One region of the Mesorhizobium sp. M0207 genome, then DNA from elsewhere that is predicted to be linked to it. Evidence: predicted binding sites of a transcription regulator. Region 1 holds the regulator's gene; the other holds the start of a gene.

Region 1 (10,782 bases):
CAGAGCATCGCCACCCAGACGGGCCGTTATTCCGGCAGCATTGACGATTTCCTGACGCGCTTCCGGGGCCGATTGCAGTCGCTGGCCTCGTCGCAGGATTTGGTTACGTCATCCAACTGGCGGGGAGCGGCGCTGCGCGAGCTGGTTTCCGGTCAGGTCGGCAGGTACGGCGCGGATCCCTTGCACAGCCTACGCTTCCGCGGCGCAAATCCATATCTCAACCCCAATGCCGCCTTGCACATCGGCTTGGCCATGCATGAGCTCGCCGTCAATTCGGTCAGCTATGGCGCACTGTCGCGCAGCGACGGTTTCGTCGAGGTGACGGCCGATCTGACGGCAGCTTCCGCTGGCGAGCCTGCGCTGTCGCTGACATGGGCCGAAGTGATCGGAGCCAACGACAATCAGCGCAGCGAGAAACGTTTTGGCAGCGTCGCGCTTGAACGCGTCGTGCCCACTTCATTGAATGGAACGGCGACACTCGAAATCACCGGGAACCGCCTCGAATACCGCCTTGTCGTTCCTCACGGCAATTTCGAGACGGATTAACGAGCGGCGGTCGTTGCGCGAAGGCTTGCTGCGCATCGCCATCTTTAACCGACTGTTCACCATAAAGTCCGATCCTGTCCGAACGCACCGATCCACCGGATTGAGTTTGGCACAAAATGAAGGGAATGGGGTCCTTGACGGCTGCCGACTTGAACAGACTGGAACAGGCCGCTCGCGTCTCGATGGGCGGTTTTCAGGATCCCGACGCGTCCACAGCGCCCGCGCCTCGTGCTTCGCCCCTGCGCTTCGCCGCCGTCGCGCTTATGGCCGCGATCGTCCTGACCGCCGCGTCCCAACTGATCTGAATCGAACTCGCCTCTGCTTGATCGCTTTGAAACCACTGCCCGAGTGCTCGGCCGTGCCCGTTCGCGGTCACCGACCTGCAGGGCAGGCCCAACATGTCGTCGCCAGATGCCTTGCCGTCGACCGGCGCTCGGGGACGACTATGACAGGATCGTCTGGAACGTGCGTCCCAGCGGCACGCTCGATGCGTCCTTGGAGATTTCCGGGTTCGTGGTAGCATCAAACGGCGCACGCCCCGAAAAAGACTATCTTAATCAACAATGAAATCGTGCAGGCAAAGGCCGTACTTTCATGCTAAATGGCGGCTGGAGCTTATTAAAGTGAGGACAAAAGTGAGGATGACTCCATGCGGAAGATGATTATTGCCATGGTTGCCGTGGTTGCGGTCAGCGGCTGCACCACCACGGAAGAGAACGTGGGTATCGGCACTGTGGGCGGCGCGCTCATTGGTGGCGCTGTCGGCGGCGGCAAGGGCGCTTTGATCGGCGCCGGCGCTGGTGCGATTGGCGGTCTGCTCGTTCGCCGGCTGCAAAATGGCTACTGCCAATACAGAGATCGTCACGGCCGGATTTACACAGCTCGCTGCAACTAGTTTCGAGCTCCAGGCGAACAGCAAACGCGGAGGCAGGCCACCTGTCTCCGCGTTTGCTCTTTAAAGCGCTGTTGCGATGCGGCCCACGAGACGGCGTTTCAGGCCGGCAGCGGAACCTTGATTTCCACGTTCAAGCCATCTTCGCGAAAATCGCGCCTGATTGTGCCACGCAATTCGCGCGTGACGTTGAGATCGATCAGTCTGGTGCCAAAACCACTCTTTGCCGGTCTCTCAAGCTTCTTCTGACCGGCCTCGCGCCAGTTGAGAGCCAATGTCCGGGTGCCGCTACGGGCTTCGAGCGACCAGTCGACCTTCAGCGCACCGACTGAATTGCCGGCTTCGCCATGCTTCAGCGCATTCGTCGCCAGTTCGTGAAAGACGAGGCCGAGTGCCTGCGTCGTCTTTTCATCGAGAAGAATCTGCGGTCCCGACAGCAGCCCTTCAGGAAGCTCGCTGCCGAACACCTGGCCTAGCTCGATGCGCAGCAGGTCGCCGAGATCGGCTTTCTGCCAGCGTGAGCGCGTCAGCATGTCCTGGGAAGCCGCCATCGCCTGCAGCCGGGCCGAGAAAGAAGCCGAGAATTCCTGGACGTCGGTGGTGTGCGATGCTGTCTGGCGCGCGATTGCCAGCACCCGCGTGATCGAGTTCTTGATGCGATGCTTCATCTCCTGCAGCATCAGGTCTTTTTCCAGCAGGCTCTTTTCGGTCGTTTCGTGAAGCAGCGAGACCGCCTCATAGGCCCGCTCCTGATAGCGGGCCACCAGCGCGATGGCGCCCGCAAGCAGCAGTCCGAACAATCCGAGCATCACCGGGATGGCGCGCGAGGAAGGTTGCGAGAAAGCACTTGTCGGCCTGAACAGGACGACCCACGACCGGCCGGCGACGGTGACCTTGCGGGTGACCAGCAGCCTGTCGCCGAGGCTCGAAACAGGCGGCGTTTCCGATTGGAACAGCAGGTTGTCGCTGTCCACCGTGCCGTCATAGATCTCGGTGTTGACCGGCAGCAATGGTGCCCGGCTGAGCGCAGCCTGGAACAGATCACGGGCGCGGAAGGCCGCATAAAGGAAGCCGGCAGTCGAGGATCTCGTCGCGTTCACGGCGTCCGGCGCGGTTTCGACATTGAGCCGGACGAAGACGAGGAACCCGGTAAAGGTCTGCGCGGCACCCGTATCCTTGCCGAGCTGCACGAGCCCGCTGGCGTGCTGCTGGTCGTCGGCCATCGCCTTTTCGATCGCCTCGCGCAGCGCCGGCCCGGTGAACATGTCGTAGCCGATGCTGGATTTGTTGGACGGATCCAGCGGTTCGAACAGCACGATGGGCGTACGCCACGGTAAGTTCGTGTCGGGATAGATCGGATGGCTTGCGCCGTGATCGTGCAGGATGTCGCGCTCGACCGCCGCCTCGTTGCCAGTTTTCGCCAGGCGGAGGAAACCGATGCCGCGCAGGCCGGCGAAATTATTGTCGATGTCGATCGCGTTGAAGAAAGCCTTGAACTCGCCCTGCGAGATACCGCCATTGCGTGCGTCGAACAGCGCCCGGGTCGAACGCAACAGCGACAGGTCCAGGTCGATGCGGCTTTCGATCCGGTTAAGCGCGTCGTCTGCCGTCGCCTCGAATTTAATGCGGGCCGCCTCCTGAGTGGCAAAATAGGCAAAACCCGCCATCGTCAGGCTGATCAGCGCGACGGCGATAAAAGCGACGGTCGGAAAAAGCTTCTTCAATTGCTGATACGTCCCGTGGACGGTTCGGCATCTTTATGGGCAAGTCCTGACGCCAACACAATGGCGAGGCCAAAGCATGGTGACGGCTGGCACATTTTGGCGGCGTGTGATTAGCCGGCTAATTCTCGTTCATGCGGCGATCTTCAGCGCGCCCGGCCCCGGAATGGCGCCGGGTGGGCACTTGCCGAGGATGATCATGCCGAGCACCTCGTCCTGGGTGACGTCGGTTGTGCGCGCCGTTCCGACAACCCGACCGTTCTTCATGACGCAGACACGGTCGGCAAGCTCGAACACGTCGTGAATATCATGGCTGATCAGGAAGATGCCGATGCCGTCGGCCTTGAGCTGCCTGACCAGTTCGCCGACCTGCGCCGTCTCTTGCGGCCCGAGTGCAGCCGTCGGCTCGTCCATGATCAGGATGCGAGCATTGAACAGGATGGCGCGGGCGATCGCCACCGACTGCCGCTGGCCGCCCGAAAGCTTTACCACCGGCTCCTTGAAGCGTTGGAAACGCGGATTGAGCCTGCCCATGACTTTGCGCGCCTCGGCCTCCATGGCGACGTCGTCGAGCGTCCCCCAGCCGGTCATCAGCTCGCGGCCGAGAAACAGGTTGGCGGCCGCATCGACATTGTCGGCCAGCGCCAGCGTCTGGTAGATCGTCTCGATGCCGTACTTCTTGGCGTCGCGGGGATTGGAGATCGAAGCCTCCTCGCCGTTGACGAAAATCTGGCCCGCATCGCGCTTGTAGGCGCCGGACAGGATTTTTATCAACGTCGATTTGCCGGCACCGTTGTGACCGAGCAAAGCCATCACCTCGCCCGGGAAAAGGTCGACAGAGGCATCGTCGACGGCGCGAATGCCGCCGAAAGCGATGGAGATGTTGCGCATGTCGATCAGCGGCGTGCCCGTGGGAGCGGTTTTGTCTGCCATGATCGTTCCTCCTCCCTACACGCGTTTGCGATAGACGGTATCGAGCCACACCGCGAGCACCAGCACGGCGCCGACAACGATGCTCTGCAGCGGTGAATCGATGCCGAGCAGCACCATGCCGGACTGCAGCGACTGCATCAAAAGCGCGCCGAGCATGGCGCCGAGCACTGTGCCGGAGCCGCCGGCGAGCGACGTGCCGCCGATCACCGCCGCCGCGATGACCAGCAGCTCGTCCAACGTGCCCAGCGCATTGGTCGACGAGTTCTGCCTGGCTGACGAGATCGCCGCGGCGATCGTCGCCAGCACGCCCATGATCATGAACACCTTCATGGTCACCCAGCGCGTGTTGATACCGGCAAGGTTGGCTGCTTCCGGATTGCCGCCGATGGCGAAGACATAGCGGCCGAAACGGGTACGCTTGGCGATGAAGGTCATGATCAGCCCTACGGCTACAGCCATCAGCACGGGTATGGCGATGCCATGGGCGATGAACAGCCCGCCTTCGGGAACCGTTATATTGTTGGCCGCCGCATATCTGTTCACGATGCCGACCGGCCAAGGATAGGAATTGGCAAGCCATATGGCGCCCATGATGACAGCGCAGGTGAGGACACCGAGGAACGTCTCGGCCCAGATCGGGCGCAACGGAAAGCGGAACCGCTTGCGCTGCACCCGCCCGTTGAGCAGCATGAACACAACCGCTAGGCACGCGACAATTCCGACGATCCAGCTCCATCGCGCGCCGATCGAACCCGCCGGCCCGCCCCCCATCAGCTGGAAAGTGGCATCAAGCGGCGCAATCGTCTGACCGCTGGCGACCCACCATGCGGCACCCCGCCAGACCAGAAGGCCGCCCAGCGTCACGATGAAGGCCGGCACCTCGAGATAAGCGATGATGTATCCCTGGAACGCTCCGATCAGAAGGCCAAGCGCCAGGCCGATGGCCAGTGCCAGGATCCAGATCCAGGGATTGCCTAATTGCAGACCGATCATTCGCACCAGGAAATGCACCTGCGCAAAGCCCATGACCACGCCGATCAGACCTTCGGCGGAACCGACCGACAGGTCGATATTGCGCATGACGATAACCAGCACCATTCCGGCGGCCATTATGGCCACGGCGGAAGTCTGCACCGACAGGTTCCAGAGATTGCGTGGCGTCAGGAAGGTCCGGCTGTCGAAGTCGAACGGATTGACGCCGAGCCGTACGCTGGAAATGACATGCAGACCGACCCAGATGACCAGCAGCGCGCCGACCATGCCGAGCATGCGCGTGTCGAGTTCGGTTGCCTTGAGAAATCGGGCAACGATGCCGAGCTCGGATTCCCGTGCCCGGTCTGCCGTGCTGTCGACCGGCGTGTTGGACGTCGTGTCGGTCATGATGTTTCTCCCGCCGGGTTGCCGTCTGCCGCGGATGCCGGAAGCAGCCTAGAAGTTATCCGCCGGAAGCGGAAAAACAACTCTTGTTGAAAAACGCCGCGGCGAGCGGCCACGGCGTTCGGACTTCTCGGAAACGTCGGCTCAGTTGCAGACTGCAACAGTGCCAGCCGTCACGCCGGCGCAGACCTCTTCTTTCTTGATCCAGCCGGCGTCGATGACGACGTTGAGGTTGTCCTTGGTGATGGCGACCGGGGTCAGGAACAGCGACTTGACGGTATTGCCGCCGGGCGTGGTGAAATCCTTCACGCCGGCAATGTCGGTCATCTGCTTGCCGTCGGCCAGCTGCGAGGCGATCTCGGCGGCATTCTTGCCGAGCTCGCGCGCATCCTTCCACACCGACACGGTCTGTGTGCCGAGCGCGATGCGGTTCAGCGCGGCGTGGTCGCCGTCCTGGCCCGAAACCGGAACCGATCCGGCCAGCCCTTGCGCTGTCAGCGCGGCGACGACGCCGCCGGCAGTGCCGTCATTGGCCGCGACCACGGCATCGACCTTGTTGTCGTTGGCGGTCAGGAACTGTTCCATGTTCTTCTGAGCGTTGGCCGGCAGCCAGCCGTCGGTATAGGCCTCGCCGACATTCTTGATCTTGCCGCTGTCTATTGCCGCCTTCAGCACCTCCATCGAACCGGCAAACAGGAAATCGGCATTCGGATCGGAACCCGAACCCTTGATGAAGACATAGTTGCCTTCCGGCTTCACCTTGAAGACTTCCCGGGCCTGCATGCGGCCGACTTCCTTGTTGTCGAAGGTCAGGTAAAAGACGTCCTTGTTCTCGATCAGCCGGTCGTAGCCGACAACCGGAATACCTTCGTCCAGCGCCTTTTGCACGGCCGGCCCGATGGCCGAGGCGTCCTGCGCCAGGATGATCAGTGCGTTGGCGCCCTGCGAGATCAGGCTCTCGACGTCGGTGAGCTGCTTGCCGGGGTTGGACTGTGCGTCGGCGGAAATATACTTGTCGCCTGCGGCCTCGATGGCCGCCTTCATTGCGGCCTCGTCGGTCTTCCAGCGCTCTTCCTGGAAGTTCGACCAGGAAACGCCGATGACCTTGTCTTTAGCCTGCGCCACCGACGCCAGCGCCAGCGTCATGGCGACACCCGCCAGAATGGCGGTCGTGAATTTCTTCATCATATCCTCCCTGCGCCGCGTACGGCGTGACCAATTGGCTCAAAGACCAGCTTAGAAGCTCTAATTTTTTCGAGCCTCGAAAAAATACTGGCCCGATCTCCGGCTGCTGTCAACATCGATTCTGATGGATTTTGATGACTCTGCGAGTTTTTTCGAGCGTCGGAATAAACGATGACAGCGCCACCTGCATCTGACACTATTTGCCTCATCCGACACTATTTGTCGGACATTACCGACGGCTTCCGGTTCATGAGCGGCCGCGGCAACCGGGAGGAAAGCAAAACAATGTCGGTCGGAATCCGCCATGACGATTTGCGCCGGCGCAACCGGGCGATGGTGATCTCGGCGGTGCGCCGGGCCGGCCAGCCATCGCGTACTGAGATCGCAGCTACCACCGGCCTCAGTCATTCGACCATATCGGCGATTTCTTCCGACCTGATACGGGAAGGCATCCTCGCCGAGAGCAAGCCAAGTGAGCCCGTTTCGTTGAAACGCGGTCGTCCGCAAGTCGGCCTCGCCCTCAACCCGGAAGCGGCGGCGGTGCTGACCGTGGTGTTGTCGCTGAATTTCCTTTCGGCCGCCATTATCGACTATACGGGACAGGTGGTCGCCGAGGAACAGCGCCGGCTGGACACGCTGACTATGCCGCGCGACGAGCTGATCCGTGAATGCATGGCCATCGTCCGGCGCCGGCTGCAGGATCCAGATCTTGACGTCCGCAGTGTCGCCCGCATCGCCCTGGCGATTCAGGGCATTACCGACTCCCCTGCACGCGCCATGCTGTGGTCGCCGATCACACCGCAGACCGACATCGCCTTTGCCGACATGCTGGAGGACGAATTCGGCATCCCGGCAACGGTGGAGAACGACTGCAACATGATGGCGGTGGCTTTGCGCTGGCGCAATCCGGATCGCTATCGCGATGACTTCATCGCCATCCTGCTTTCGCATGGCATCGGCATGGGGCTGGTGCTGAAGGGCGAACTGTTCACCGGGACGCATTCCTCGGGCGGCGAATTTGGCCACATGATCCATCGTCCGGGCGGCGCGCTCTGCCGTTGCGGGCGGCGCGGCTGCATCGAGGCGTATGCCGGCAACTACGCCATCTGGCGCAACGCCAGGCAGATGAGCGAAGACAGCGAACCGGTCGCCGACGTCAGCGACGCCGACATGCGCGCACTGGCGGCCCGGGCGCGCGAGAAAGATGGGCCGGAACGCGAGGCCTACCGCAAGGCCGGCGAAGCGCTGGGTTTCGGTCTCGGCTCGCTGTTCGCGCTGATCGATCCGGCACCGGTCGCGATGGTCGGCGCCAGTGCCGCCGCCTTCGATCTGATCGAGCCGGCCTTGCGGAAGGCAATCGCCCAGACCGCCGGCGGCCAGCATTCAGGCTCGATCTCCTTCGATACAGAGCCGAACGAATTGCCTCTGATCCGCGAAGGCTGCGCGATGCGGGCGTTAAGCTTCGTCGACCAGGAGATTTTCGCGCCGGGCGCGCAAATGAGGCCCAGCGTCAGAAAGAACGTAGCCTGACCAGGCGGGTCAATCTTCCCTGATCGCATAGCCGGCGCCGCGGATGGTGCGGATGACATCCGGCATCCGGCCGTTGTTGACGGCTTTGCGCAGCCGCCCGACATGCACGTCGACGGTGCGTTCGTCGATGTAGATTGTCTCCCCCCAGACATTATCGAGTAACTGGCTGCGCGAGAAGACACGGCCCGGATGCCGCATCATGAACTCGAGCAGCCGGAATTCGGTCGGCCCGAGCCTGATTTCGCTCTTCTTGCGATAGACCCTGTGCGATTCGCGATCGAGCACGATGTCGCCGACCTTCAGCACGCTGGACAGCACTTCCGGCTTGGCGCGCCGCAGCAGCGCCTTGACCCTGGCCATGAATTCCGGTGTCGAAAACGGCTTGACCAGATAGTCGTCGGCGCCGGTCGAAAGACCGCGCACCCGGTCGCTCTCCTCGCCGCGCGCGGTCAGCATGATGATCGGCAGCCGCTCGGTTTCGGGGCGCACCCGCAACCGACGACAGAGCTCGATGCCGGAAACCGCTGGTATCATCCAGTCGAGCACCAAAAGGTCGGGCACATTCTCCTGCAAACGGATCTCGGCTTCGTCGCCGCGTGTCACCACCTCGACCTGGTAGCCTTCGGATTCGAGATTGTAGCGGAGCAGCACACCCAACGGCTCCTCGTCCTCCACCACCATTATGCGTGGTGCGATCATCGGCTGGGCACCCCCATCATGTCACCGGTGCGGACATTGTCGTTTCGTCCTGCTTCGGACGATTGACCGGCAATTGCTCGCCGGTCAGCACATAATACGCATTTTCGGCGATGTTGGTGACATGGTCGCCGATCCGCTCCAGATTCTTGGCGCAGAACAGCAGGTGCGTGCAAGCGGTGATGTTGCGCGGATCTTCCATCATGTAGGTCAACAGCTCGCGGAACACGGACGTGTATTTAACGTCGATGCGCTCGTCGGCGGCACGAAGCTTGGCCAACGCGGCCGCATCGCCTGCAGCATATTCCTCGATGACACCCTGCACCTGGATGAGAACCAGCTGCGCCATCGCGTCGATGGAATGCGACAGGTCCCGCGGCGTGGCGCTGAGGCCGACCGCACTCACGCGCTTGGCGATATTCTTGGCAAGGTCGCCGATGCGTTCGAGGTCGCCCGCCATGCGGATCGCTCCGACCACATGGCGAAGATCGTGGGCCATCGGCTGGCGTTTGGCGATCAGGGTGATGGCGCGGTCGTCCAGTTCGCGTTGACGCGCATCCATGATGGCGTCGTCGGAAACGACGCGTTGCGCCAGCACGTTGTCGGAATTCAACAGCGCCTTGGTCGCCCCGCCGACCATCGAACCGGCGAGGTCGGCCATGTCGCGGATCAGCTTGCTGATCTGCTCGAGATCCTCGTCGAAAGAAGCGACTGTGTGTTCGCCCATGGTCCTGTCCTCATATGCATGATCGGAACGGCTCAGCCGAAGCGGCCAGTGATGTAGTCCTGCGTGCGCTTCTCGCGGGGCGACGTGAATATCTTCTCGGTCCGGTCGAACTCGACCAGTTCACCCAGATACATGAACGCCGTCTGGCGCGACACGCGCGCCGCCTGCTGCATGTTGTGGGTGACGATGACGATCGTGTAGTCGGCTTGCAATTCGTCGATCAGTTCCTCGATCTTGGCAGTCGACAGCGGGTCGAGCGCCGAAGCCGGTTCGTCGAGCAGAATGACTTCCGGCTTCACCGCCACGGTGCGGGCGATACAGAGCCGCTGCTGCTGGCCGCCGGACAGGCTCAAGCCACTGGCGTTGAGCTTGTCCTTGACCTCGCTCCACAGCGCGGCGCGCTTCAACGCCTGTTCGACGCGGCCGTCCATCTCGGACTTGCCGAGGTTCTCGTAGAGCCTGACGCCGAAGGCGATGTTCTCGTAGATCGACATCGGGAACGGCGTCGGCTTCTGGAACACCATGCCGATCTTGGTCCTGAGGAGGTTGAGATCCTGCGACCGGTCGAGAATGTTCTTGCCGTCGAGCAGCACCTGGCCCTCGGCCGTCTGTTTTGGGTAGAGCTCATAGATGCGGTTGAACACACGCAGCAGCGTCGATTTCCCGCAGCCCGAAGGGCCGATGAAGGCCGTGACGCTGCGCTCGGGCAGCGACAGGCTGATGTCCTTCAGCGCCTTGCTCTGGCCGTAGTAGAAGTTGAGGTTCTTGACCTCGATCTTCGTCTTCTCGGCGACCGTTTCGGCCATCGTCATGTCTGGGGACAACATCTGTGTCATCTGTCCTCTCTGCGTCCGGTAAGGCTGCGGGCGAGGATGCTCAAGCCCAGAACCGTCAGGGTGATTATGAGTGCGCCGGTCCACGCCAGTTGCTGCCATTCCTCGTAAGGGCTGAGAGCGAACTGGAAGATGGTCACCGGCAGGCTGGCCATCGGCGCGTTGATATTGCTGCTCCAGAACTGGTTGTTGAGCGCGGTGAAGAGCAGCGGCGCCGTCTCGCCGGAAATGCGTGCTATCGCCAGCAATATGCCGGTGACGATGCCGGACAATGCGGTGCGGTAGGCGACCGAACGGATCACCACCCAGCGTGGCGCGCCGATCGCGGCACCGGCTTCACGC
Region 2 (10,782 bases), 260 kb from region 1:
AGGCAGTCGAGGTGAACAGGCCGACGATACGGAGCTCGCCCGAAAGCACGCCTTTGCCGGTGTAGGTCTTGACGCCGATGTAGTCGAGGTAGATGCGGCGGTGCACCGACGACTTGGCGTTGGCCTTGGTGACGATCAGCGGTTCCGGCCCATGCAGGAAGGCACGGATTTCCGGCGTCGTGCTTACCGCTTCGGTGCCGCGCCTGAGCACCAGCACGTCGGGATCGGAAAGGATGCCGAGGCCGGGCTTTTCGGCGCGCTCGAGCATGCCGCTCGTCTCGCCGCCGGTGTAGTTGAATTCGCGCATGCCGAGAAAGGTGAAATTGTCGTCGCGCAGCCATTCGAGGAAGGCGATCGCCTCGGTGACATGGGCCTTGTCGAGCGGCACTGGGGAGTAGCGGAATTCCGAGATCGCCTGGTCGAGGCGGGCAAGCATCGGCTTCCAGTCGGTGACGGCGGCTCGCACCTGGCCGAGCAGCTTCGTCAGGCGTGCGGCCAGGCCTTCGGCCTGCTCGGCCGAAAGGCGGCCGATATGGACATGGATGACGCTCAGTCGGTCATGGCTGTGGTCGCCCTTGGCATAACCGCCATCGCCGAGGATTTCCTCGACGCCGTTCTTGCCGTGCCTGACGACTATGACTGGATGGGTAACCAGCAGCGGCTCGCCGGCGCTTTCTGTAATCTCGCCGAGGACGGAATCGAACAGGAACGGCATGTTGTCGTTGACGACAGTGATCACCGTCATCGGCCGGCCCTGGCGGACGACACCGGAATCGACGTCTATGGCAACGACGCAGTCGTCCTTCTTGTGCCTGGCCACTGCGCGGCCGGCGAGTTCGGCAGCGCGTTCGAGATCGATGACGTCGTAGGCGGCGACATCTTCGGCCGGAGCTCGGGCCAGCAGGTAGTCGGCAAGCCTGCCGGGCTTTTCACCACCCGCGGCTTCACCCCTCGTCAGGCCGGCTTTTTTCAACCGGCTCGCTGACTTTACGCTGGCCATGAGTCCCTCCCGTCACATGTTTTTGCGGCTATGCTAACAGATGACGGGTATTTGGCGACAAAGGTTTGACGGCTTGCGACGAAATGTCGGAATTCACCGGCAGCCTGGCGAAAAAGAGGAGAGATCCGCCATGACGGACAAAATCACCGCGCTTGACCTGGCACCGGCGGAGCTGAGCGACGCGACCAAGGCCTATTTCACCAAGTGCCGGGAGAAGCTCGGCCTCGTTCCCAACGTGCTGCTCGCCTATGCCTTCGACGAGAAGAAGCTGCGCGCTTTCACCGACATGTACAATGATTTGATGCTGGGTGAATCCGGCCTGTCGAAACTCGAGCGCGAGATGATCGCGGTGGCCGTCTCATCGGTCAACCATTGCTACTATTGCCTGGCCGCGCATGGCGCGGCGGTGCGCCAGCTTTCCGGCGACCCAGCCTTCGGCGAGATGATGGTGATGAATTTTCGCGCCGCCAAGCTGTCGGACAGGCAACGCGCCATGCTCGAATTCGCGGTGAAGCTGACCGGGCAGCCGGCAAAGATCGTCGAAGCGGACCGGGCGGCGTTGCGGCAAGTCGGCTTTTCCGACCGCGACATCTGGGACGTCGCCTCGACCGCGGCGTTCTTCAACATGTCGAACCGGCTGGCATCGGCAATCGATATGCGGCCGAACGATGAATACCATGCGATGGCGCGATAGGGCACCGCCGTTGCGAGTCAACGGCATATTATATTAGCTACTTCGCATTATCGTTGCTTGTTTGCCGGTTTGGTCCGATGATCGGCATGCGGCATGACCGCATGCCGGTTCGATGCCGCCGATCAGAGGAGGAGAACATGGCGAAATTTCTCTACGTCTATCACGGCTCGGGCAAGATGCCGACCGAGGAGGCCGAACGGAAGGCAGCGATGGATGCCTGGAACGGCTGGTACGGCAAGCTTGGCTCAGCGGTGGTCGACGGCGGCAATCCAGTCGGCATGTCGAAGACCCTGCTGCCCGGCGGCAAGGTCGAGAACAATGGCGGCAGCAATCCGACCGCCGGTTACACCATCATCGAAGCAAAGGACATCGACGATGCCGTCGGCAAAGCCAAGGATTGTCCTATCTTGACGGACCCGGGTTTCAGCGTCGAGATCGCGCCAATAATCGAAATGGGTTGACGCGCCCGGCTCAAGACCGCGCGGCGATCGCCGCCGCAGCGCCGGCCATGGTACCGGCGCTGATGCGGTTGGCGATTTTCATCGCCCGCTTGCTCCTCAAGAGCTTCCGCGCCTGCGATGCGGCGAGCACCCATGTCAAATCGATGGCGACCAGGACCACTGCCATGGTCGCCGTCAATTCGATCCAGCCGACCATGCTGACCGAACCGAGGTCGATGATGGTCGGCAGCAGCGCCAGATAGAACATCATGATCTTGGGGTTGCCGAGCGTCACGGCCATGCCGGCAAAGAACAGTCTGACGGGCGAATCTTCGCGCGGCAGCGCGCCTTCCTTGGCCTCGACCGGTGCCGTCCACATCTTCCAGGCAAGCCAGCCGAGATAGGCGACGCCGACCCACTTCACGACGACAAAGGCAAAGTGGAACGTCTGCGCCACCACGGCGAGGCCAAACACCGCCAGCGACAGCCAGATCGCTTCGCCGATCCACATCGCAAGCAGGAACGGGAACACGTCGCGAAACCCTTTTACGATGACCCGCGCCACGAGAGCGGCGATCGATGGGCCGGGCGAGCCGGCGGCAACAAGCAGGGCGCCGGCAAAAATCAGAAGCGATGTGAAATGCATGACGCGGATCCCGTTTGAAATGTTTGGGTCGTTCAAGATAACCCAACTGGTCCGACGACAGTAGCGTCCACCGAAAGAAGGCTTGTCGGCCAGGCACCTCGCGGCTAGAAATGTCGTCCCGACATCATTTCGAGCTTCACTTTGCCTTCGTAACCGCCGGTCTCGTCAACTCCCCCAACACAGAGCAGGGCGTCGCAGTCGCGATGCCTATTTTCACATCATGTGTTCCTCGGGTGGCGGTTCGAGACCGGTTTGGCACTGCTGAACCGCTGTCGCGCATAACCACCCGCGACACCTGATTTCCAACTGCCGCAGTCTCTCGCCACGCCGTCCCCGCATGGGTTCTCGATATCGCCGATCTGACGAACTTCCCGACGGGAAGGGCTTTTCGGCATGCCTTCGATACTGCGTATCCGCTGGACGATCACACCCAAGACCGCACCTCGACCTCACCTCAACTGCAATCGCTGCGGCGGCCTGAAAGCCTATCGCTGCAGCGGCAAATTCCGGGTCAATGCCAACGGCAAGCGCATTGACGCCTGGTTGATCTACCGCTGCATCGACTGCGACAATTCCTGGAATTTCGGCATTCTGGAGCGCTGCAGCCGCCGCGATATCGAACCGACAATATTGCAGGCGCTCGAAAGCAACGATCCGGTCCTGGCGCGGCGCCATGCCTTCGATGTTGCCGCATTGCGAAGCAGTATCGGGCGCGTCGAGGAGTTTCCCGAAGCCGTCGTTCATAAGCAGGTGCTCGGGGATAGACCGGAAAATACCAGCGCGCTCGAACTTCAGCTCTGGCTCGAAATGCCGACAGCGCTGCGGCTCGACCGGTTGCTCGCCAACGAACTCGGTGTCCCGCGATCGCGGCTACAGGTTTGGGAAGAGAAGCGATTGCTGGTGGTTGGTCCGGACGGGGCCAAAGCCTTGCGCCGGCCGGCTCGGGCGGGAACGGCGATCCAGATCCACCTGTCTGGCGAACCAGACCGGGACGAAATCATTTCGGCTGCAGGTGGATGAGGCGACGGCAAGGGAATCCGTAATCAGAGACAGTTACGGCCAGGGGTCAGTCGCCCTCTTTGGAGGCCGAGCCAATCAAACCCTTGGCCGCATCGAGATCGCTGTCGGCGACTTGCACATGGATCAAGCCAAGCCTGCCCGTGTCGAGAAGATAATTCGCGAGAGCATAAATTCCATACGCGTCGAGCATCGACACGCAAACTTCGGCCTCGGGTCGATTGTCGTATATGCCAGCCGTGACGAGTTTACCGCTCATTGCGCGGTATTGCCCTTTATGCCGCGCCGACCACTTTCGCCGACTTCTCAAAACGCTTGCGCTCGTTCGGATCGAGATAGAGCTTGCGCAGGCGGATGGTCTTCGGCGTCACTTCGACCAGCTCGTCGTCCTGGATCCAGGCCAGCGCGCGTTCCAGCGTCATGCGGATCGGCGGTGTCAGTTTCACCGCCTCGTCCTTGCCGGCGGCGCGGATGTTGGTCAGCTTCTTGCCCTTGAGCACGTTGACTTCGAGGTCGTTGTCCCTGGAATGGATGCCGATGATCATGCCCTGATAGACCTTGACGCCGGGGTCGATGACCATCGGGCCGCGGTCTTCCAGGTTCCACATGGCGTACGCCACCGATTCACCCTGTTCATTGGAGATCAGCACGCCGTTGGTACGGCCCGGCAGCTCACCCTTGTAAGGTTCATAGGCATGGAACAGCCGGTTCATCACAGCGGTGCCGCGCGTGTCGGTCAACAGTTCCGACTGGTAGCCGATCAGGCCGCGCGTCGGTGCGTGAAAGACGATGCGCTGGCGATTGCCGCCCGAAGGGCGAAGCTCGACCATCTCGGCCTTGCGCTCCGACATCTTCTGCACGACGACGCCGGCATGCTCCTCGTCGACGTCGATGACGACTTCCTCGACCGGCTCCAGTAATTCGCCGCTGTCGCCCTTCTGCATGACGACGCGCGGCCGCGACACGGCGATCTCAAAACCTTCGCGGCGCATCGTCTCGATCAGCACGGCCAGCTGCAATTCGCCGCGGCCGGAGACGAAGAACGAATCCTTATCCGGCGATTCCTCGATCTTCAGCGCGACATTGCCTTCGGCCTCGCGCAGCAGGCGGTCGCGGATGACGCGGCTGGTCACCTTGTCGCCTTCGGTACCGGCCAGCGGCGAATCGTTGACGAGGAAAGACATCGTCACAGTCGGCGGATCGATCGGCTGCGCGTGCAGCGGCTCGGTCACCGACAGGTCGCAGAAGGTGTCGGCGACAGTGCCTTTCGACAGGCCGGCGATGGCGACGATGTCGCCCGCCTGCGCCTCGTCAATGGGCTGGCGCTCGAGCCCGCGGAAAGCAAGGATTTTCGAGATTCGGCCGGTTTCGACCTGGGTGCCGTCATGGTGCAGCACCTTGACCGCCTGGTTGGATTTCAGCGTGCCGGATTCGATACGGCCGGTGATGATGCGGCCGAGGAAAGGATTGGCTTCCAGGATGGTGCCGATCATGCGGAATGGGCCGGGATGAACGGTCGGGGCCGGCACGTGCTTGATGACGAGGTCGAACAGCGGCGCCAGAGCCTGGTCCTTCGGACCTTCGGGGTTTTCCGAGACCCAGCCGTCGCGGCCTGAACCGTAAAGGATAGGGAAGTCGAGCTGCTCGTCGGTAGCGTCAAGTGCTGCAAAAAGATCGAACACCTCGTTCACCACTTCGACGTGGCGGGCATCTGGCCGGTCGATCTTGTTGATGACGACGATCGGCTTCAGTCCAACCTTGAGTGCCTTGCCGACCACGAATTTGGTCTGCGGCATCGGCCCCTCGGCGGCGTCGACCAGCACGATGGCCGAATCCACCATCGACAGAATGCGCTCGACCTCGCCGCCGAAGTCGGCGTGGCCGGGCGTGTCGACGATGTTGATGCGGGTGTCCTTCCAGTCGACCGAGGTCGCCTTGGCCAGGATGGTGATGCCGCGTTCCTTTTCGAGGTCGTTCGAATCCATGGCGCGCTCGGCGACGCGCTGGTTGTCGCGGAACGAGCCGGACTGTTTCAGAAGCTGGTCGACGAGGGTGGTTTTTCCATGGTCGACGTGCGCGATGATCGCGATATTGCGGATTTTCATGTTTTGGTCTCGGGAGCGTTGCAGGCAGCAGGCCAAAAGGCGCTGCCTCTTTCGGTTGGGCGGCTCATACAGGGTTTTTCGCAATTGCGAAAGAGGAGGCGAGCCACCAAATAAAGTCACCAAATCTTAAATGTCTTGGTGTGAAGTGGAATTATTAACCAAGGCGGAACCTTTCATGGTCCGGACAGTTCGAATTTCATGATCGAGATAGGCATCAAACTCCGGCCGATTTTGGCATGTACCGCGCTCGCCGTCCTCCTCGCGGCCGGCGCGGCGCAATCGGCGGCGTCGTTCAAGGAGACGCGGTCTGCTTTGCCGTCCGACAAGCCGTCGGCGGAGCAGCTTTTTGCCGATGCTCCCGATGGCGTCGATCCGGTGGTGACCGGGCCGGTCAGCGCCGCCTTCAAGCAGCGGCAGCAAAATGCCGGATGCGACAGCGCCGTCTGGCCCAACATTCCCGTCGTCTGCTATCCCGATTGATATACGTTCCTACCCTCGGGCTGGCCCGAGGGTAGTGGCGCCGTCGCTCACGCCGACCGCACCGGATCAAGCGTGACCTTGTAGAGTTCGCTGTCGTCGCGATCCATCAGCCGCACCGTCAACTGTTCGGTGGCACCATCGATCTCGACGAGCCCGAAGAACTGCAGGCCGGCCGAAGGCGCCAGGTTTTGACCCTGTTCGGCAGTTGGTGCCTTTATGAACTTCAGCTCCGGGCCGAATGTCATATCGAAACCATTAGGCCCGAACGTCCCGGAATGGATCGGACCCGAAACGAATTCCCAAAACGGATCGAAGTCCTGGAACTGCGCCTTGTCCGGATTGTAGTAATGCGCGGCTGTGTAATGCACGTCTGCGGTGAGCCAGACAGTGTTGCTGATACCCGCATTCTTTATATAGCGAAGAAGGTCGGCAATTTCCAGCTCACGCCCTTTGGCCGGGCCATTGTCGCCATTGCTGACCGCCTCGGCCCCTACCTTCTTGGTGCCGTCGTTCCAGACGACGAGGCCGAGCGGCATGTCGGCGGCGATGATTTTCCAGGTTGCGTTGGAATTCGCCAGTTCACGCTTCAGCCACTTGATCTGCTGTTCACCGAGGATGCGCGATTGCGGCGTCATCGTCTCCTGCATATCCGGACCGTTGGGGCCGCGGTAGGAACGCATGTCGAGGAAGAACACGTCGAGCAGCGGACCATAGGCGATCTTGCGGTAGACGCGGCCGGGCTCCGACGGCTCGTAACGGATCGTCGTCATTTCGTGGAAGGCGCGCGCCGCACGTGCCGCCAGCACATGGATGGATTTTTCAGTGTAGCGATCGTCGGCGCTCAGGTCCTTCGAGTCCGACCAGTTGTTCAGCACCTCGTGGTCATCCCACTGATAGAAGGTCGGACAGATGGCGCTGAGCGCCAGCACATGCCTGTCCATCATGTTGTATTTCCACTGCGCCCGGTATTCGTCCAGCGTCTCGGCAACCTTGCGCTTCTCGTCGATCAGCACTTTGTTTTTCCACTTGCCGCCGTTGGGCAGGTCGACCTCGTCCTTCATCGCACCATCGGCATAGATCGTATCGCCCGAATGCAGGAAGAAGTCGGGCGTGTGCTTGGCAATGGCGGCGTAGGTCTTCATGCCGGTCTCGTCGATGCCCCAACCTTGGCCGGCGGTGTCGCCCGACCAGGCAAAGCGAATGTCGCGCTTCGAGGCAGGTGCCGTGCGGAAGCGGCCGACGACCGGCTCGGAAACGGCGTTGATGTCGGCAAGATCGGCCGCGACCATGCGGTAGAAGATGTCCTGGTCGGAGGCGAGATCGGTAAGCAGCCGCTTCACCGTATAGTCGCTGGCCGGCGAGGTATCGAGCGGCGCCAGGCGGACGGCATTGGTGAAGCTTTCGGTCGACGACACCTCGAACATGACGCGCGACGGCCGGTCGGTGCGTGTCCAGACCATGCCGCTGGTGGCGTCGACGTCGCCGGATTGGATGCCATGGGTGAACGCCGGGCGCTGATTGGCGCGCGAGTAATAGGGAAGGGCGAGGCCCGAGGCGCCGACCAGGCCAACGGCGCTGGCCGACGTGACGAAAGCGCGCCGCGTCATCGAAATCTTGTTCATGGCTGTCTCCTGGATGGCATTGAACGTCGCCGCCAAGCTCCAGCTTCAATGTTTCAGGCACATTTCGAAACGATGAAGGTTTGATAACAGTGAACAGGCTGGCGAATCTCCCCCCTCGAGGGGGAGATGTCGCCGAAGGCGACAGAGGGGGTCGTCTCGGATGGAGCACCGACCTCTTGCGCCTGCGATAAGGGGCCGAGCCCCGTTGGACCGACCCCCTCTGGCCGCTTCGCGGCCATCTCCCCCTCAAGGGGGGAGATTAGCACGGCCGATTGCGCCCTACGCCGCCTGCGGTTCCGGATCAAACGCCGGGCGGCTGGTGTTGATCAACAGCGAGATGCAGGCGGCGGCTATTGCCGTCATACCGGCGATCAGGAAGGCAAGCTCGTAATTGCCTTGCAGCTCGCGCATGGTGCCGCCGAAGAAGGCCGCTGTCGCGGCGCCAACCTGATGGCCGGCGACGATCCAGCCGAAGACGATCGGCCCGCTGCGGTCGCCGAACGCCTCGTTGGAAAGCCTGAGCGTCGGCGGCACCGTGGCGATCCAGTCCAGTCCGTAAAACACCGCGAAGATGATCAGGCTGGTCGCCGAGAAGCCGGAATAGGGCAGATAGATCAGCGACAGGCCGCGAATGCCGTAATAGACGCCGAGCAGCTTGCGCGGGTCGAAACGGTCGGTGAGCCAGCCCGACAGCGTCGTGCCGATCAGGTCGAAGATGCCCATCATCGACAGCAGGCCTGCGGCCTGCACTTCGCCGATGCCCATATCGCCGCAAAAGGCGATCAGATGCGTGCCGACCAACCCATTGGTGGTGAAGCCGCAAACGAAGAAGGTGGCGAACAGATACCAGAACACGCGCGTGCCGGCGGCGCGGCGCAGCGTGCTCAATGTATGCGAAAGGAAATTGCCTTGCGAGGCTGGCGGCACCGGCGGCACGTCGTCGGCATCGGCGCCATAGCGGACCATGCCGATCGACGCCGGGCGCTCCGGCACCAGCATATAGACCAGCGGCACCAGGCAGGCGGTGGCCACGGCAATGGCGATGGCGACCGGCTTCCAGCCGCCCGACTGGGCGAGCGAGGCGAGCAGCGGCAGGAAGACCAGCAGCCCGGTGGCACTGGACGCCGACATCAGTCCCATCACCAAGCCGCGATTGGTCTTGAACCAGCGGTTGACGATGGTCGCGCCGAGCACGGTGGCGACGGCGCCCGAGCTGACGCCGGAAAACACGCCCCAGGTGAGGAGCAGATGCCACGGTTTGGTCATCAACAGGCTGAGCGCGGTCGATCCCGACATCAAGAGCAGCGCGGCAAGCAAGGTGCGGCGCAGCCCGATCCGCTCCATCAGCGCCGCGGCAAACGGCCCGGTCAGGCCATAGAGGAAGATGCCGGTGGCCGCCGCCAGCGACACCACGTCGCGCCGCCAGCCGAAACTGTTCTCCAGCGGCAGCATCATGACTGCCGGCGCCGAACGCAGGCCCGCTGCGATCAGCAGGCAAAGGAAGATGACGGCGACCACGACGAAAGCGTAGCGCTGGCCAAACGGGCGGGATTGAGTTATCATGTTACCGACCGGTACGTTGCAGGAGCGCGAAACATACGTACCGACCGGTAACATTGTCAACCAGCTAATCGGCAGGCCAGGCATGAAAAGCATTGAACCAACGATCAAGGCCAATGACGCACCGCCGCCTCGCGCCGCCGAACGGATTCTCCAGGTGGCGCGAGACCTGTTCTACCGGCAAGGCATCAGGGCGATCGGCGTCGACGAGATCGTGCGGCGTGCCGGCGTCACCAAGCCCAGCCTCTACCGCAGCTTTCCGTCCAAGGATGAGCTGGCCGCATCCTACCTCCGGCACTATGACCTCGAATTCTGGGAGCGTTTCGACGAGGCGGTGAATGCCCATCCCGGCGATCCGCGCGCGCAGATCGTCGCCTTCCTGACGCGTGTCGGCAAGCGTACGCAAAGGCCCGACTATCGCGGCTGCGGCATGACCAATGCCGCGGTCGAATATCCCGAACATGGCCATCCGGCCCGCGTCGTGAGCGAGGCCAACAAGCAGGAACTGCGCCGCCGCCTGCGTGCCATGGCGGCAGAGATGGGCGCCGGCGACGCCAACACGCTGGGCGACGGGCTGCTGCTCCTGATCGAGGGCGCCTATATCAGCGGCCAGCTGTTCGGTGCCGGCGGGCCGGCGAAGTCGGTGGCCCGCAACGCCGATCTTCTGATAGAGGCAAGCTTGAAGAAATAGTGGTCCGTTTTACAAGACCACTGTGCGCAGCCTGACTTCCTCTAGGCTGCCGCTAAATTTGACGGTACGCTGCGCCCCCCGAACTGAGTTGTTCCGCCATGCGCGCTCTCTTGATCCCGCTTGCCCTCGCCGGTTTCTGCCAGGCGGCCCGGGCCGGCGACATATCCAGCGTCTATACCGATCTCGATTGGGAGAAGGACTGCGTCACCTATGCCCAAGCGGAAGAAGGCGACGGCGACTGGGCCGATCTCGCCTGTTCGGGCTACCGCGGCTACCCGGTGATGGTTTCCTATGACGACGCGCGGGAATCGCTGTTCTACGGCTTTCCACCTGGCGACATGACCACGGTCTGGGAAAGCTTTTCCGGTCTCAATTCGGCTGGACCCAAGGTCGAGTGGCGTATCGAAACCAACGGCAAAACTGCCATTCCTTTCGCCGTCATTCATCGTCGCTCGATCAGCGATACCGAGGGCGAGAACAAGTCGACGGAAGTGCTGATTGTGGCCAAGGTTGCCCAGCCTGACGCC

Evidence for each region. The regulator PhoB, encoded in region 1, activates phosphate uptake and scavenging genes when phosphate is short. The targets are predictions, from matches to a motif close to TGTCATNNANCTGTCAT.
Region 2: the regulator PhoB is predicted to act here: its motif matches at 8,077-8,093, upstream of NKJ15_RS08240 (alkaline phosphatase D family protein).

What each region holds. Positions count from the first base shown of each region.
Region 1 covers NZ_JAMYSQ010000004.1:282,810-293,591, reverse strand. Annotated here, with positions in the region: gene NKJ15_RS09595 (sensor histidine kinase) at 1-546, shown strand, start outside; gene NKJ15_RS09590 (hypothetical protein) at 672-851, shown strand; gene NKJ15_RS09580 (YMGG-like glycine zipper-containing protein) at 1,196-1,441, shown strand; gene NKJ15_RS09575 (CHASE domain-containing protein) at 1,540-3,162, opposite strand; gene NKJ15_RS09570 (ATP-binding cassette domain-containing protein) at 3,292-4,092, opposite strand; gene NKJ15_RS09565 (sugar ABC transporter permease) at 4,108-5,472, opposite strand; gene xylF (D-xylose ABC transporter substrate-binding protein) at 5,614-6,654, opposite strand; gene NKJ15_RS09555 (ROK family protein) at 6,940-8,184, shown strand; gene phoB (phosphate regulon transcriptional regulator PhoB) at 8,194-8,883, opposite strand; gene phoU (phosphate signaling complex protein PhoU) at 8,900-9,607, opposite strand; gene pstB (phosphate ABC transporter ATP-binding protein PstB) at 9,640-10,443, opposite strand; gene pstA (phosphate ABC transporter permease PstA) at 10,440-10,782, opposite strand, start outside.
Region 2 covers NZ_JAMYSQ010000004.1:26,158-36,939, reverse strand. Annotated here, with positions in the region: gene NKJ15_RS08280 (NAD-glutamate dehydrogenase) at 1-1,000, opposite strand, end outside; gene NKJ15_RS08275 (peroxidase-related enzyme) at 1,131-1,694, shown strand; gene NKJ15_RS08270 (YciI family protein) at 1,832-2,155, shown strand; gene NKJ15_RS08265 (LysE family translocator) at 2,166-2,780, opposite strand; gene NKJ15_RS08260 (DUF1062 domain-containing protein) at 3,174-3,800, shown strand; gene NKJ15_RS08255 (hypothetical protein) at 3,847-4,056, opposite strand; gene typA (translational GTPase TypA) at 4,073-5,902, opposite strand; gene NKJ15_RS08245 (hypothetical protein) at 6,101-6,382, shown strand; gene NKJ15_RS08240 (alkaline phosphatase D family protein) at 6,430-8,004, opposite strand; gene NKJ15_RS08235 (MFS transporter) at 8,284-9,567, opposite strand; gene NKJ15_RS08230 (TetR/AcrR family transcriptional regulator) at 9,650-10,255, shown strand; gene NKJ15_RS08225 (hypothetical protein) at 10,354-10,782, shown strand, end outside.